4 regions of the Nocardia sp. NPDC051463 genome follow, and region 1 is predicted to be linked to each of the others. Evidence: riboswitches for the same ligand, from Rfam matches in the RefSeq annotation. Region 1 holds a riboswitch; each other region holds the start of a gene.
The links. Region 1 has a riboswitch for S-adenosylmethionine ahead of AB0M74_RS29145 (hypothetical protein). Riboswitches for the same ligand answer to the same signal wherever they lie in the genome.

Region 1 (4,089 bases):
CAGCGGTGGCCTGCGGGCAATTCCTGGTCTTCGACACCGCCGCCTACCGAGCAATCGGTGGCCACGGCGCAGTGGCGGCCAGTCCCACTGAGGACCTGGACATCGCTCGAGTCCTACGCCGCAACGGTTTCCGCACCGCACTCGTCGCGGCGGGACAGCTGGCCCAGACCAGAATGTACTGCGGTGCCACCGAACTCGAAGCGGGCTATACCCGTTGGCTGTGGTCGGCCTACGGTGGCTCCGCAGGTGCCGGTGCGTCCGTCGGAGCCATTGCCGCGCTGGCCTATTGGGTTCCACCGCTGGCCGCTGTCGCCGGTAGCGGGATGACCCGTCGCGCCGGCCTGCTCGGCTACTCGGCCGCGGTGGCAGGCCGGCTACTGTCTTGTTGCCTCGAGGCGGGCGGCCCCATCAAGGCCACGGATGTCTTCGCGGCACTTGCACATCCACTGTCCATCGGCGCATACCTCGGCCTGTGGGCGCGATCCCGCAGCGCGCATCGACGCGGCGAGCTCCGCTGGAAAGACCGCCCCCTCCCGCCCTGACCGGTCTGCCCATGTCCTCCACAGTGCCATTGCTCCTGCCCTGTCCCCGCTTCCGGTGCCGCGACCGGACACCACTACACCGGTTGTTCGGTGCGACACGGGGTGTACGGATCGACACCGGGGGCGGCTGCCGTCTGGCGCACAGGGGTGACGCCTTCGGCTCCTGGGCCTTTTGATTCCGGACCGGAGGGTCGGACAGACCGAGCTATGGAACCGCGGTGATACCGATGGTCGGGAGGAAGAAGCACGAGTGGCCGTTGTTTTCGACGGCGCCGAAGACGGCGGCGAGCACGGTTCCCGAGCCGGTATCGACCGGGACGGCGCGGACCCCGCCGACCGGGAGGGCGGCGAAGAAGAAGTCCTGGATCGCGCGTTCGGCAAGGGGGCGGATTTCTGCGGGGACCTCGGCGGGGACCATAGCTCGGAAGACGTCGGAGAGCAGGCCCATCGAGGTGGCGCCGCTGCGCCCGTTGCTCAGGTTCATCCAGGCGACACGCATGCCCGACTCGGTCGAGGTGTCGGGGGCAACGCCATAGGGCACGAAGGTGAACATGGTCTGGCCCGCTTTCACGGCGGTGAGATCGAGGCCGGGGATGTTCACCGTGGTCTTGGGCCACGGGCCGGGAAAAGCGCCCGCGATGGCGGGGACCAGGCCAAGGGTGCCTGCGTCGGAGCAGAATGCCGCGGCGGTCGGATACAGGAAGGGGTCCATGCCGGCGGCACGCAGCGCTTGCACCGCCGATTGATACGCGCCGAACAGATCGGTAGGCGCGGCTGCCGGGGCGAGACCGGGGCGCTCGGCGGCCGCAGCCGGGGTGGGAGCCGCCGGAGCGCCGAAAGCGGTGGCAGGGGCGGCAAGGGCTAGCGCGGCGGCACTCGTCGCGATGGCGGTCAGCGTGGTCAGACGGCGCACAACGGTCACTTCGGACCTCCTCATCGTCGGCACGATCGAGGACACGGTACTCCGGCAAACTCTCGAAGCTGGGAATCTTCGGCACAGCTAATTTCCGGCGCGTCGCACGCGACACGATCTGTGAGTCGGATCCATGAGGTGGGCGCTGCTCAGGGCGACGGGCTAAATGATCGCGGGAGACGACCTGTCGGACAAGGGCTGCGCTCACGCTGATTCCTAACCTTGTTCTGGAGTGCCCTTGCTTCGCATGCTATTTCGGCTAGCCCCTCGACGGCCCCGAGCTCGCCGCGGGCCGCACCATCCAGAGCGACCGAGAGACCTGGCTCGTCGACGTCGCAGCAACCCCCCGCGAGCCGGGTGCGGGTGCTTCCGCCGGGAACGATGGAGGAAACCGACATGATCACCGAACAACCCGGCAACCGTTGGGCCCCTCGCCCTGTCGACCAGTGCCACATCACCGCCGCGAGCTGTCGCGACTGACCACGCCGCCAGCTTGTGCACCCGTCACTGGCCGGGTGATGTGACCGCCTGATGAGGGGCCGGTCTCGTTCGTTTCTTCGAAGGACCTCGATATGAGTGCGTCCATCGCATCTGGCGCAGCCGTTTCCGGCGCAGCCGCGGCCGTCGGCGGTGCGCCCGCCTCCCCGGGCCGGCCCGGCACGAGTGCAGCACCCGGCGAACCCGCCACCCCGGCACCCGACGAATCCGCCACGTCCGGCACCGTCGACTCGGTTGGCATCGTCCATCCGTCCGGAGCGGGTACGACGACCGCCACTGTTCGATCTGCGGCCCACCATCGGTGCGCCGGCCCATCGGATCCAACCCCACCGCGATCTATCACACGGCAACACCGAGATCGTGGCCACCGCCTCCGGCGCGGGCGAGGCGCTCCATGGCGAGATCGGCGTGCTCACCAAGAAGAACAACAGGCTGATCGGCGCGGTGCACAAGGCCATCGACCACGCCATCCAGTCGGGCACCTACCAGCAGGCCATCGACCGGTGGGGCGCAAGCCCGAAACAGTGACCGACTCGCGGACCAACCCGCCCGGCCTGCCGAAGAAGTCGTGACAGCCCGATGACACAGCGACTTTCCTCGAGCCGGCGACGCTCGCCGACGACTCGACCCGAGCTGCGCGTGTACGCGGTCGCCCAGGACGATCCGCTGGCCACACCCCTGCTCGCGGAGCTCGCCGTCGAATACAGCATGCGCTACGGCCGGACCGTCGGTGCCGTGCACGACTCGCTGCGCGCCTATCCAGCCGCGGAGTTCGCGGCGCCGGACGGTGCGCTGCTGGTCGTGACCCGCGACGGCGAACCCGTGGCGGGCGGCGCTTTCCGGCGCTACGACGACGACACCGCCGAGCTGAAACGCATCTGGACCGCACGTGAGCACCGCAGGCAGGGACTGGGCCGCTTCGTGCTCGAACAGCTGGAGACCGAAATCGCACGGCGTGGATACCGCCGCATCTACCTGATCACGGGTCCACGCCAGCCCGAGGCCGTCGCCCTGTATCTGGCTCACGGTTACACCGCGCTCTACGACTTGGACACCCCGTCGGAAGAGATCGCCCCGCATCCCTTCGAGAAGTACCTGCACGCCCCACTTCCCGCCTCCGACCCGGTAGGAGCCCACGCATGAAGTTCCTGCTGTTCACCCTGGTCACCCGGGTTCCGGATCCGACAACCGGGCGACTGCCCGGCACCAGAGAGCGGCTGCGCACTGTCATCGAGCAGGCGAGCAGCGCCGAAGAGCTCGGCTACGACGGGTTCGCCGTCGGCGAGCGGCACGAGGATCCGTTCCTGTCGGCCGCACCGCCGGTGATCCTCAGCCACATCGCCGCGGTCACCTCGCGCATCTCGTTGTTCACCGCGGTCACCACTCTGAGCCTGCTGGATCCGGTGCGCGCCTTCGAGGACTACTCGACGCTGGACAATCTCTCCGGCGGCAGGCTGGAACTGATCATCGGCAAGGGCAACGGCAGCGCACAAGCCGAGTTGTTCCACGTCACCACCGACGATCAGTGGGACCGCAATCGGGAAGGCTACGAGCTGTTCCGGGAACTCTGGGCCAGCGACAGCGTGACCTGGTCCGGTCGGTTCCGGCCCGAACTCCGCGCGGCCAAGGCGCTGCCGCGGCCGTGGCAGCCACGCATCCGCATCTGGCACGGCAGCGCGACGAGTCGCGACTCGGTGGAACTGGCCGCGCGCCACGGTGATCCGCTGTTCTCGGCGAATGTCACCAATCCCATCGAGCCGTATGCCGAGCTCGTGCGCCACTACCGGGAGCGGTGGGAGTTCTACGGGCACGACCCTGCCGATGCCATGGTCGGCGCGGGTACCGCCGGATTCCACGTGGCCAGGACCTCGCAGGAGGCCGCGGCGGTGTTCCGGCCGATCTTCGAGGCACGACTCGCGCTGGCCCGCAAGCTCGGGTTGCCGGTGGTGTTCGAGACCCTCGAGGACTTCCTCACCCGCAGCTCGGCATTGGTCGGCAGCCCGGAGCAGGTCATCGACAAGGTCGGCCGTCAGCACGAACACTTCGGCCACGAGGTGACCCACCTGGCCGCGGATCGCGACGGGCGCACCGCGACCCAGCACCGCGACAGCCTCGAGCTTTTCCAGTCCGCGGTTG
Region 2 (4,089 bases), on a different contig from region 1:
CGACGAGTAGCCGAGCGTGATCTGGAAGTAGTAGCTCAGGAACAGGAACATCGCGAACATCGCGATCGGGATGAGCAGCGCGGCGAGGAAGGCGCCGCCACGGTTGATCTCACCCGGAATATGCAGCGGCAAGAGCGGATTCGAGGAACGACGCTCGATCGCGACGAAGGCGATCAGCAGCGCGACACCCGCGACGAGCAGCCCGAGGGTGCTGCCTGCCAACCAGCCGTCGTCGGCGGCGCGACTGAAGCCGTACACGATCGCGATCAGACCGAGCGTCACGGTGACGGCACCCGGCACGTCGTAGCCGCCGGTGCGCGGGGCCGGTATGTCCTTCACCACAAAGGCCAGCGCACCGACCAGAGCGAGGATGGCGATCGGGGTGTTCACCAGCAGGCACCAGCGCCACGAGGCGTACTCGGTGAGCGCGCCACCCGCGATCAGTCCGAGCGCGGCCCCACCCGCGGAGATTCCGGCGAAGACACCGAACGCGGTCGCGCGTTCCTTGGCCTCGGTGAAAGTCACCGAGAGCAGCGAAAGTGCCGCCGGCGCAAGCAAAGCCGCGAAAGCGCCCTGCAGTGCGCGGCCGGCGAACAGCTCCACACCGTTCTGCGCGAGACCCGCAAGCGCGGAGGCCGCCGCGAAGCCCACGAGACCGACGATGAAGATCCGGCGCCTGCCGAGGTAGTCGGCGAGCCGGCCGCCGAGCAACAGCAGACCGCCGAAAATCAGCGTGTAGGCGGTGAGCATCCATTGCTTATTGCCATCACTGATGTCGAGATCACGTTGTGCGAACGGCAGCGAGATGGTCACGATGGTGGCGTCCAGCACCACCATGAGCTGGGCCAATGCGATCACCCCCAGGGCCAACCAGCGTGCCGAACTGCCTTGTTTTTCCGGAACGTCTACCGCTGTCGCAGTCTCGGTCACCTTGATCTCCTTGAAACTCGAAGTCGTGATGCCATCCTGTCATTGTCAGACATTTGTCGTCAAGAGAAAAATGTCGCAATCAGACATTTGACTGCTAACGACACGAAAAGTCCCGGTTGCGATACAGTGGAAAGATGCTCGAGTCATCAACGCCGACCGGCGCGAGCGCCGCAGCGGACTCCCCTGCCGGCGCCGAGCCGAACCAGGACCACGCCGCGATTCCCACGCCTGCCGGCCTGCGCGAGCGCAAGAAGCAGCAGACCCGGTTGCGCATCATCGAGGTCGGACTCGATCTCTGCGACGCGCATGGTTTCGATGCCACCACCGTCGAGCAGATCGCCAATGCCGCCGACGTCTCGCCCCGGACGATCAACCGGTATTTCGACAGCAAAGAAGACATCATCCTGGGGCCGATCAAGGACTTCGGCCGCACTGTCGCCGAGACGCTGCGCGGACTCCCGGTCACCGGCAACGAGCTGCAAGCATTGCGTGAGGCTTTCCTGCGGACCATCGACCAGGCGATAGACGGAAATGACAGACTGCTGTCGTTCCGGCAGTTCCAGCAGATGCAGCGCATCTTGCGCAACAGTCCGTCGGTCAGTGCGCGCAGTCTCGAACATGCCGACAACAAGACCGCCGCGATCGCCGAGGTGCTCGCCGAACGACTCCACACCCAGCCCGACGCACTCGAGGTGCGGCTGATCGTCGGCACCTGGCAGCTGATCGGTCAGCTCGGGATGGAATGTTCGGTCGACATCTTCGACGACAGCGATCCGGCGGCGGCGGCCATGGCGGGCCGCACCGCGTTCCTGTCCACCTTCGACGAGTTCGTGCGCATCTGCTGCGTCCCGTTGGCCACCGCAACCCGGTGATTTTCGACGACGATTTCGATCGTCGACCGACCGCCAGCTATGATGCCGGTCAGGTCATGAGTGCCAGCGCGAAGCCCCGGCTTGCTGGACGGCAACCCTCCTGCAGCGGTGGGGTGCTCCGGGTGATGACCGGGCTCTCGAAAGTCGAGAGCAAGCGCGCACTTCAGGAGGTACCCCCCATGTGTTGTTGTCCGTCGCCCACATCCCATTAGTAAGTAGTTCTGGCGAACAACCCCCTTGGAGTAAGACATGAGTGACCCCATCGCGTCCGCGGCCGATATCGATTCGATCGCGTCCGATCCGACGCAGTGGTCCTTCGAGACCAAGCAGGTCCACGCGGGGCAGGCCCCGGACGAGACCACCGGCGCCCGCGCCCTCCCGATCTACCAGACCACCTCCTACGCCTTCCGTGACACCGATCACGCGGCCGCGTTGTTCGGCCTCGCCGAGCCGGGCAACATCTACACCAGGATCATGAACCCGACCCAGGACGTGGTCGAGCAGCGCATTGCCGCCCTGGAGGGTGGTGTCGCCGCACTGCTGCTGGCCTCGGGACAGGCCGCGGAGACCTACGCGATCCTCAACCTGGCCTCGGCAGGCGACCACATCGTGTCCAGCCCGCACCTCTACGGCGGCACCTACAACCTCTTCCACTACTCGCTGCCCAAGCTCGGTATCGAGGTCTCCTTCGTGGAGGACCCCGACGACCTGGAGCAGTGGCGGGCGGCCATCCGGCCGAACACCAAGGCGTTCTACGGCGAGACCATCGCCAACCCGAGCAGTGCCCTCTTCGACATCCCGGGAATCTCCGCGATCGCGCACGCCAACGGACTGCCGCTGATCGTGGACAACACGGTCGCCACCCCGTACCTGATCCAGCCGCTCGCGCACGGTGCCGACATCGTCGTGCACTCGGCGACCAAGTACCTGGGCGGCCACGGCACCGCGGTCGCGGGCGTGATCGTCGACGGCGGCACGTTCGACTGGACCGTGCGCGACGAGCAGGGCGCGCCACGGTTCCCGGGTTTCACCACTCCGGACCCGAGCTACCACGGTGCGGTGTTCGCCGACCTGGGCGCACCCGCGTACGCGCTGAAGGCACGCGTGCAGCTGCTGCGCGACCTCGGCGCCGCGGTGTCGCCGTTCAACGCCTTCCTGATCAGTCAGGGCGTCGAGACGCTGAGCCTGCGCCTGGAGCGCCATGTCGCCAACGCGCAGGCGGTGGCCGAGTTCCTGACCGCCCAGCCCACCGTCGAAGCGGTGTACTACGCGGGGCTGCCGTCCTCGCCGTGGCACGAGCGCGCCAAGCAGCTCGCACCGAAGGGGCCGGGCGCGATTGTTGCGTTCGAGCTCAGCGGCGGTGTCGATGCGGGCAAGAAGTTCGTGGACGCATTAGCCCTGCACAGCCATGTCGCTAACATCGGTGATGTGCGTTCTCTCGTGATCCATCCTGCGTCGACCACGCACTCGCAGCTGACACCTGAAGAGCAGTTGGCCTCCGGCGTCACGCCGGGGCTGGTTCGGCTGGCGGTGGGCATCGAGGGAATCGACGACATCCTCGCCGATCTGCGAGCCGGTTTCGCGGCGGCGGCGACGTGACCGTGCACGCCGAACCGAGTGCCGTGCGACCCGCTCCGACGGTGGCCCTGCCACCGCCGGACGGGCGGCTCGGCATGATCGCCATCGGCGACGTGCGGCTGGAGAACGGCGCTGTGGTCGGGGACGTGCACCTGGCCGTGCAGCGCTGGGGTGAGCTCTCCCCCACGCTGGACAACGTGGTGCTGGTCGAGCACGCGCTGACCGGTGACTCGCATGTGATCGGACGCCCGGACGACATCCATCCACTGCCGGGGTGGTGGGACGGCATGGTCGGCCCCGGCGCGCCGATCGACACCGACGAGTGGTGTGTCATCGCGACGAATGTACTCGGCGGCTGCAAGGGCAGCACCGGGCCCACCTCGCTGGCTCCGGACGGAAAGCCTTGGGGCGCAAGGTTTCCGGAGATTTCCATCCGCGATCAGGTGAACGCGGAAGTGGCGCTGATGGATCTGCTCGGCATCGAAAGGCCGGCCGCGGTCGTCGGCGGGTCCATGGGTGGCATGCGGGTGCTGGAATGGATGGTCGGTACCCCGGACCGGGTCGGCGCCGCCCTGGTGCTCGCCGTCGGCGCACGCGCCACCGCCGATCAGATCGGCACGCAGACAACGCAAATCGCCGCGATCAAGGCCGACCCGGACTGGCAGGGCGGCGACTATCACGACACCGATCGCGCTCCGATGACCGGCAT
Region 3 (4,089 bases), on a different contig from region 1:
TCGCTTTCACGGTGGTCTCCGGTCTCTGCGCGCTTGCTCCGAATATCGGCTGGCTGATCGGGCTGCGCGTTGTGCAGGGATTGGCCGCCGGGCTGCTGGTGCCCGCCGGACAGACGTTGATCGGCCGGGTCGCGGGTCCACAGCGGCTGGGGCGGGTGATGAGCGTGGTCGGGATCGCGGTGGTCGCCGCGCCCGCGATCGGGCCGACCATCGGCGGCGTGCTCCTGGCCGAGCTGTCGTGGCAATGGCTGTTCCTGATCAATATTCCGTTCGGCGCGGTGGCTTTTGTCCTCGCACGGCGCGTGCTGCCGCGCGAGGACGTGCGCGGCAGCGGTGAGCCGTTCGATGTCGCGGGGTTCGTGCTGATCGGGGCCGGGCTTTCGCTACTGGTCTACGGACTCGGCGAATTCGGTAGTCGGGGCAGGCTTGCCGCGGTGTCGGTGTGGGTTCCCGTGCTGGTCGGCGCGGTCGCGCTCGGTGGCTTCGTCCTGCGCTCGGTGCGCGGGCGCGGGCCGCGGGTCCTCGATGTCGGCCTGTTCCGCAATCCGATCTTCGCGACCGCGAACGTGGCCAACTTCTTCGCAGGCGTGGCGATGTTCGGGTCGATGCTGTTGCTGCCCTTGTATTTCCAGCTACTGCATGGCAAAGGGTTGATCGCCACCGGGCTGTCGCTGTTCGCGTTCGGTCTCGGCGGCATCGTCGCGCTGCCGGTATCGGGACGGCTGACCGACCGCTACGGGGGTGGTGTCGTCGCGGTGGCGGGCAATGCGTTGATCGTCGCGACAACGGTGTCGTTCGCGCTGTCGGACGCCTCGCTGAATCCCCTACTTGTGCAGGCGTTGTTGCTGGTCAGAGGGATTGCTGCGGGACTGACCGGAATGCCCATCGTTACGGCGGCCTATGCGGCAGTCGGTCGCGAGCAACTCCCGGATGCCGCGTCGTTCGTGAATATCGTGCAGCGGGTGGGTGGCGCCGTCGGTGCGGCATTGATGGCGGTCGTCCTCTATCGTGCGGCCGCGGCGGGTGTGTCCATCGATGTGAGCTTCCAGCGGTCGTTCGGGTGGTTGACCGGTGCGGGAGCCGTCGCGCTCGTTGCATCGATCCTCTTGTGGCGCAAGGAAAAAGGGTGACCTAGGCGGCCGAGGCTGCAGTGCCGATACCGAGGGCAGCGAGGACAGCCGCGCTCGCCTGCTCCAGGCGAGCGCGGACCTTCGGCCTGCGTAGCATCGCCACGGCGCGCGAGGCAGCGATCGCGAGCAGCACCATCTCCACCGCGGCGATGCTCGATTCGACCGCGCCGAGGGCGAGGGTGTTGGCGAAGGTGACGTCGGTGAGGAACTGGGGCAGCACCGCCAGGTAGAACAGACCGACCTTCGGGTTGAACATGCACGACACCAGCCCTGCGGCGAATGCCGAGCGAATCGAGGCGGGGGAAGCGGAATTCGCCTGCGCGGTAACCGCTTCGGCCGGGTCGAGGGCGGCCCGCCGCTGTCGCCGGTGATCGATGAGCGCCCGAACTCCCAAGTACACCAAGTAGATTCCGCCGACGATCTTCAGTGCGCGATAGGCCGTCGCCGACTGCTCCAGCAAAGCTGCGACGCCCGCCGCGACCACAATGGCCCATCCGATGCCGCCGAGCGCCGATCCGATCGCTGCCGCGATCCCGGGTCGCGCGTCCACGATCGAGAAGCGCAGCACCAGGAACGAATCGGGGCCGGGCGTGATGGACAGCAGCACGCACAGGCCGACGAAACTGAGCAGCAGGGAAAGCGTCACTCACCGAGGGGACCGCACATCACGACATGGCGCAACCGGGTTTCGGCGTGTCGAAACCATGCTCGCCTTCTCCTGGTCGCGAGTGTGGTGTTTCCGATTCCGGTTGACAGCGGCCGGTGCGGTCTGCCAATCTCGGTGCAGGTCATGAGTACCAGCATCAAGCCCTGGCTAGCTGGTCGGCAACCCTCCTCCGCGGTGGGGTGCTCCAGGTGACGACCTGGCCGCCGCCCGACCGGGCGCGGCAAGCGCGGACTCGTCAACCCCCTTGGTTCCGGGTCCCATAGCCGACGGGATTTCGTGATGACTGCTGTGGTGGAGCAGACCTGCGCCGCCCTCGCCCGGGTCTCCGGCGACGATCTGCGGGTGCCGCTCGTCCAGGGCGGAACGACCACCTACGCGAACTTCGACTACGCCGCAAGCGCACCGGCATTGGCGCAGGTCACCGACCGAGTGCAGCAGTTGCTGCCGTTCTACGCGAGCGTGCACCGGGGTGCGGGCTACGCCTCGCGGATCTCCACCGAGTGCTACGAGGCGGCGCGCGGTTCGGTGGCCGGATTCTTCGATGCCGACGACGACCAGGTGGTGGTGTTCACCCGCAACACCACCGACGCGCTGAACCTGCTCGCCGCCTGTGTACCCGGCGACACCGTGGTGCTGGATATCGAGCACCACGCCAACTTCCTGGCGTGGACGCGCAATGGCCGCCGGGTAGTCCGGGCCGCGGACACCGTGGCCGAGACCATCCGGCTGCTGGTCGCCGAACTGTGCAGCAAGCCCGCCGCGCTGCTCGCGGTCACCGGGGCCTCCAACGTCACCGGCGAGGTGCTGCCATTGGAGCGACTGGCCACCATCGCACACCAGTGTGGTGCGCGCATCCTGGTCGATGCCGCACAGTTGGCTCCGCATCGCCGAATCAGTCTGCGCGACAGCGGCATCGACTATCTCGCCTGCTCCGGGCACAAGCTGTACGCGCCCTACGGCGCGGGTGTGCTCGTCGGGCGGCGCGATTGGCTGGATGCCGCCGACCCGTATCTGGCAGGCGGTGGCGCGGTTCGCGAAGTCACCACCACAGGCGCCGACTGGGCCCCGGCACCGCAGCGCCACGAGGCAGGCTCCCCGAACGTCCTCGGCGCGGCCGCGCTCGCCGCCGCCTGTGACGCGCTCTGTGCGATCGATCCCGAAACCCTCGCCACCCACGAACGCCTGCTCGCCGACCGACTCCGCGCCGGCCTGTCCGCCATTCCCGGCGTCAACCTGCTGCGCATCTGGGACGACAGCCCTGACACCGTCGGCATTGTCGCCTTTACCCTGGACGGCTTCGTCCCCGGCCACGTCGCCGCCTATCTCTCCGCCGAACACGGCATCGGCATCCGCGACGGCCGCTTCTGCGCCCACCCGCTGCTGGCCCGCCTCGGTCTCGACGGCGCACTGCGCGCCAGCATCGGCCTCGGCACCAGCTCCACCGACGTCGACCGCCTCGTCGAGGCCATCGCAGCCCTTGTCGAATCCGGCGCTACCTGGAACTACGCCGCCACCGACGGCCTATGGAACCCCACCCCCGAAACCCGCCCCTTCACCAGCCCCGACACCGCTGTCGGCGCCGCACCCTGCCACCTCGGCTGACCGAACTTCGGGGGTGGGATGTGCTGCTACTCGGCGAGCCATTCCCCGTCGAGATCTTCTTCAACACCCTGGACGTCGGGTAACCGGGCTCATTCGCCGAGGGCGTTCGGGCGGTGGTAGCGGCCGTTGTAATAGAGCAGCGGCGCGGCGGCCGGTTTTTCATCGGTGTTGTCGTGGACGCGGGTGACCAAGCCGACGGCGAAGGTGTGGTCGCCGATGGGGATGAGCTGCTGGAGAACGGCGCGGACCCAGATGGGGGTGCCGTGCAGGACCGGCTCGCCGGTGTCGAGGGTGGTCCACAGCGAGCGGTCGGTGAAACGTTCCGCCGCGGCGCGCGCGAAGCGCTGGGCCAGGTGGTGCTGGTGTTCACCGAGGAAGTGGATGACCACCGAATCGGCTTTCAGCAGGGCAGCGATGCTCGACGAGGTGTGTGCGATGTTGAAGGAGACCAGCGGGGGTTGCAGCGACAACGACGCGAAGGATGTCGCGGTGAAGCCGACCGGGCCGGTCTCGGAGCAGAGGGTGACGACCGTGACGCCAGCGGGATAGTGGCGCATAGAGGCGAGGTATTGCTCGGCGGTAATGCCGCTCAGATCGTCGGGAATCCGGAAATTAGAGGCGGGCCGTTGTGCTTCGGTCACATGTCGAAGCTACGCCCGGTTCGAGAGTGTTGGGCGCCGACGTCGTTGT
Region 4 (4,089 bases), on a different contig from region 1:
CCGGGGTGAAGTTCGCGCTGTCGTCGAGCAGGCAGGCGACGGTTTCGTTGGCGTCACCCTTGGTGTGGCCGATGAGGCCGACGGGGCCACGCTTGATCCAGCCGGTGACGTAGGTGGCGGGCAGGTAGCGGTCGGCGCCGTCCGCGTTCTCGTCACCGATCACGCGGCCGGCCTCGTTGGGCACGGTGCCCGCCTGATCGTCGAAGGGCAGGTTGGTGAGGTTCTGCGACAGGTAACCGACAGCCCGGTACACAGCCTGGACGTCCCATTCCCGGTACACGCCGGTGCCCTTGACGTTGCCGGTGCCATCGAGCTGGGTTCGCTCGGTGCGCAAGCCGACGACCTGGCCGTTCTCGCCGATGATCTCCGAAGGGGACTCGAAGAAGTGCAGGAACAGCTTGTGCGGGCGGTTGCCCGCGTCGCGGATGGCCCACTGCTCGAGGGTGTTGGCGATCATGTCGACCTGCTTGGAGTGCCTGCGCGCGGCCTCGGAGCCCTCGTCGTAGTCGATGTCTTCCGGATCGACGATGACCTCGATGGTCGGGGAGTGGTCCAGCTCACGCAGTTCCAGCGGGGTGAACTTCGCCTGCGCGGGCCCGCGGCGGCCGAACACGTGGACCTCGACCGCCTTGTTGGCCTTGAGGCCCTGGTAGACGTTCGGCGGGATCTCGGTGGGCAGTAGTTCGTCGCCGGTCTTGGCGAGCACCCGCGCCACGTCGAGCGCGACATTGCCGACACCGAGGACGGCGACCTTCTCGGCCTCCAGCGGCCAGGTGCGCGGCACATCGGGGTGCCCGTCGTACCAGGACACGAAGTCCGCCGCGCCGTAGCTGCCGTCGAGACCGATACCGGGGATATCCAGGGCGCGGTCGGCGTTGGCGCCGGTGGAGAAGATGACCGCGTCATAGAAGGTGCGCAGGTCGTCGAGGGTGATGTCGGTGCCGTAGTCGATGTTGCCGAGCAGGCGCACCTGCGGCTTGTCGAGCACCTTGTGCAGGGCGGTGATGATGCCCTTGATGCGCGGATGGTCGGGCGCGACGCCGTAGCGGATCAGCCCGAACGGAGCAGGCATGCGCTCGAACAAGTCGATCGACACTTCCGCGTCGGACTTCATCAATGCGTCGGCGGCGTAGATGCCGGCCGGCCCTGCGCCCACGATCGCGATGCGGAGCGGGCGGGTCGCTGCACTCTGTTCGGTCATCTCTTACGCGCACCCTTAAGGTCGAAAACAATTAATGGCGTCGGTCTTAGCCTAGGCTAACTCGACGCGCCGCTGTGGTTGCACCTGATGTGCGGACACTGGTGCCGACTCGCAGTCATATCAGCTATGACAGCAGGCCGCAGTCTCGCGATTCTATCGGTGGTCCAAGGGGCGGCCCGCGCCGGTGCGGTGACCGGCCTGCGGCCACTACGGCCCGCCTCTCGTTGCATACCCACGGTGTGCCCAGGGGTAACCGTTGTGTGCGCGGATCCTCGGCGGCGTGTCGTCCGAGTTCGGGGGCGCGCGCTCGATAACCCCGCCGACCAGGGATCATCGTGGCCATGACCGATCAGCAAGGCACCGACGGCGACGCCGTAATCGAGGTCGACCAGACCGACTCCCGCACCCCGTGGCCGTTCATCGCGGCGGCAGGGGTGGCGGCCATCGTGGTCGTCGGGATCGTGCTCGGCGGGCTGCTGTCACCGGCTGAGAAAAATGTCACAGAGGCAGATCGCATCGCGGCGGCGGTCCGCAACTACGCCAACGCTCGTGGCCACAGCGACGTCACGCCGCCGCCGGCTGTGGCGTGCGACGGATTCGACGAGCGCAAGTCGTCGCTGGCCACCCAACTCGGCGGCCTCGAAACCGGAAAGTCCGTCGAGATAACAAAAATCGAGAATCCGATGGTCGACGGTGACCGGGCGAAGGCGACGGTCACCACCGAGGTCGACGGCAAGGCGGCCACGGCGACCTGGAATCTGACGCGATCGGGCGACGGCTGGCTCATCTGTGGGTGACCATCCCACGTCGTGAACTGGGGTTTGACAGGGTGACCCCCGCCCAGGCAATCTCAGAACCAGGTCATGAGAACCAGCGTCAAGCCCCGGCTTGCTGGTCGGCAACCCTCCTCCGCGGCGGGGTGCTCCGGGTGACGACCTGGCCGCGCACCCGAACCCAGGTGCGGCAAGAGCGGATTCACAGGAGGTCCACATGAGTTATGCCGGTGACATCACCCCGCAGCAGGCGTGGGAATTACTGCGGGACAACCCCGAAGCCGTCCTGGTGGACGTGCGGACCGAAGCCGAATGGCGCTTCGTCGGAGTTCCCGACACCACATCGATCGAGCGCCCGACGGTGCTGATCGAGTGGGTCGACGGCACCGGTACTCGCAATGGGGCGTTCGTCGAGCAGCTGACCCAGGCGCTCGACGGCCGTAACCCGGAGGCCCCCGTCGTGTTCCTGTGTCGCTCCGGGCAGCGTTCCGCGCATGCCGCGAACACCGCGACCGGGCTCGGGATCGGACCGTCCTACAACGTGCTGGACGGCTTCGAGGGCGGCCTCGACGCGACCGGTCATCGTGGCGGCTCCGGTTGGCGCGCCATCGGCCTCCCATGGCGGCAATCGTGATCACCGGCGGCTCCTTCGACAAGCCGCTGCCCGATGGCGTCGGTCCGGCGACCCTCGGCGTGCGCGGTGGCTTGCGGCGCTCCGGTTTCGAGGAGACGGCCGAAGCGCTGTACCTGACCTCCGGCTTCGTCTACGAGAGCGCGGAGGCCGCCGAGGCCGCGTTCACCGGCGATGTCGAACATTTCGTCTACTCCCGCTACGGCAACCCGACGGTCGCCATGTTCGAGGAACGGCTGCGGCTGATGGACGGGGGCGAAGCCTGCTTCGCCACGGCGAGCGGTATGTCCGCCGTCTTCACCGCGCTCGGCGCGCTGCTCGGCGCGGGTGATCGACTGGTGGCCGCGCGCAGCCTGTTCGGCTCCTGCTTCGTGGTGTGCAACGAGATTCTGCCGCGCTGGGGAATCGAAACCGTCTTCGTCGACGGTGACGACCTCGACCAGTGGGAGCAGGCACTGTCGGTACCCACCCAGGCGGTGTTCTTCGAGACACCGGCCAATCCGATGCAGACGCTGGTGGACGTGCGCCGGGTCACCGAACTCGCCCATGCCGCGGGCGCGAAGGTGGTGCTGGACAACGTCTTCGCCACGCCGCTGCTGCAGCGTGGCTTCGAACTCGGCGCCGACGTCCTGGTGTATTCCGGCACCAAGCACATCGACGGCCAGGGCCGGGTGCTCGGCGGCGCGATTCTCGGTGCACAGGACTACATCGACGGCCCGGTGAAGAATCTGATGCGCCACACCGGTCCCGCATTGAGCCCGTTCAATGCGTGGACCCTGCTCAAGGGCTTGGAGACGATGCCGCTGCGGGTGCGTCATTCCACTGAATCCGCGCTGCGCATCGCCCAATTCCTCGAGGGCAACAAGTCCGTCGGCTGGGTGAAATACCCCTTCCTGGAATCACATCCGCAGCACGAGCTGGCCGTGAGCCAGATGAGCGGCGGCGGCACGGTGGTCACCTTCGAGCTGAACGCGCCTGCGGATGAAGGCAAGAAGCGTGCCTTCGAGGTGCTCAACCGCTTGCGCATCGTCGACATCTCCAACAATCTCGGTGACTCCAAGACCCTCATCACCCACCCGGCCACCACCACCCATCGCGCCATGGGCCCGGAAGGTCGCGCGACCATCGGTCTCACCGACGGCGTCGTCCGCATTTCGGTCGGCCTGGAAGACGTCGAGGACCTCCTCGACGACCTGGACCACGCCCTCGGCTAGAGCAACTCGCCGCCGGTCGGGACATTGTCGCGGCGGCCGCCGAGAAGCGAGCGGTGATGTCCCGTTCGGTGACCTGCGGCGCCGCCGCGTGCCTACCCTGGACGTATGCGGATCTCGGTGGCAGCGGACGAGCGTGTGGGAGTGGCGAGGGAACTGATCGAGGAGCTGCATCGGCGCGGGTTGGAGACGCTCGCACACGGGGCGCTCTCCGAGGTGGAGCGCGACGACTGGGCCTGGGCCAGTGCGGCGGCGGCGCGTGATGTCGCCGAG

Region 2: it holds a riboswitch for S-adenosylmethionine, as region 1 does, so the genes downstream of both, AB0M74_RS13505 (bifunctional o-acetylhomoserine/o-acetylserine sulfhydrylase) here and AB0M74_RS29145 (hypothetical protein) in region 1, are expected to answer to the same signal.
Region 3: it holds a riboswitch for S-adenosylmethionine, as region 1 does, so the genes downstream of both, AB0M74_RS19985 (aminotransferase class V-fold PLP-dependent enzyme) here and AB0M74_RS29145 (hypothetical protein) in region 1, are expected to answer to the same signal.
Region 4: it holds a riboswitch for S-adenosylmethionine, as region 1 does, so the genes downstream of both, AB0M74_RS15470 (rhodanese-like domain-containing protein) here and AB0M74_RS29145 (hypothetical protein) in region 1, are expected to answer to the same signal.

Annotation. Positions count from the first base shown of each region.
Region 1 is NZ_JBFBAB010000030.1:24,329-28,417, reverse strand. Features, by position in the region: gene AB0M74_RS29155 (glycosyltransferase family A protein) at 1-542, shown strand, start outside; gene AB0M74_RS29150 (hypothetical protein) at 748-1,464, opposite strand; SAM riboswitch class I at 1,750-1,843, shown strand; gene AB0M74_RS29145 (hypothetical protein) at 2,188-2,481, shown strand; gene AB0M74_RS29140 (GNAT family N-acetyltransferase) at 2,533-3,096, shown strand; gene AB0M74_RS29135 (LLM class flavin-dependent oxidoreductase) at 3,093-4,089, shown strand, end outside.
Region 2 is NZ_JBFBAB010000008.1:27,230-31,318, reverse strand. Features, by position in the region: gene AB0M74_RS13515 (MFS transporter) at 1-930, opposite strand, end outside; gene AB0M74_RS13510 (TetR family transcriptional regulator) at 1,065-1,802, shown strand; SAM riboswitch class IV at 1,855-1,965, shown strand; gene AB0M74_RS13505 (bifunctional o-acetylhomoserine/o-acetylserine sulfhydrylase) at 2,052-3,401, shown strand; gene AB0M74_RS13500 (homoserine O-acetyltransferase) at 3,476-4,089, shown strand, end outside.
Region 3 is NZ_JBFBAB010000014.1:147,039-151,127, reverse strand. Features, by position in the region: gene AB0M74_RS19995 (DHA2 family efflux MFS transporter permease subunit) at 1-1,130, shown strand, start outside; gene AB0M74_RS19990 (LysE family translocator) at 1,132-1,776, opposite strand; SAM riboswitch class IV at 1,917-2,030, shown strand; gene AB0M74_RS19985 (aminotransferase class V-fold PLP-dependent enzyme) at 2,077-3,399, shown strand; gene AB0M74_RS19980 (flavin reductase family protein) at 3,489-4,040, opposite strand.
Region 4 is NZ_JBFBAB010000009.1:193,986-198,074, forward strand. Features, by position in the region: gene AB0M74_RS15460 (FAD-dependent oxidoreductase) at 1-1,201, opposite strand, end outside; gene AB0M74_RS15465 (hypothetical protein) at 1,543-1,998, shown strand; SAM riboswitch class IV at 2,061-2,177, shown strand; gene AB0M74_RS15470 (rhodanese-like domain-containing protein) at 2,192-2,608, shown strand; gene AB0M74_RS15475 (O-succinylhomoserine sulfhydrylase) at 2,593-3,819, shown strand; gene AB0M74_RS15480 (RpiB/LacA/LacB family sugar-phosphate isomerase) at 3,925-4,089, shown strand, end outside.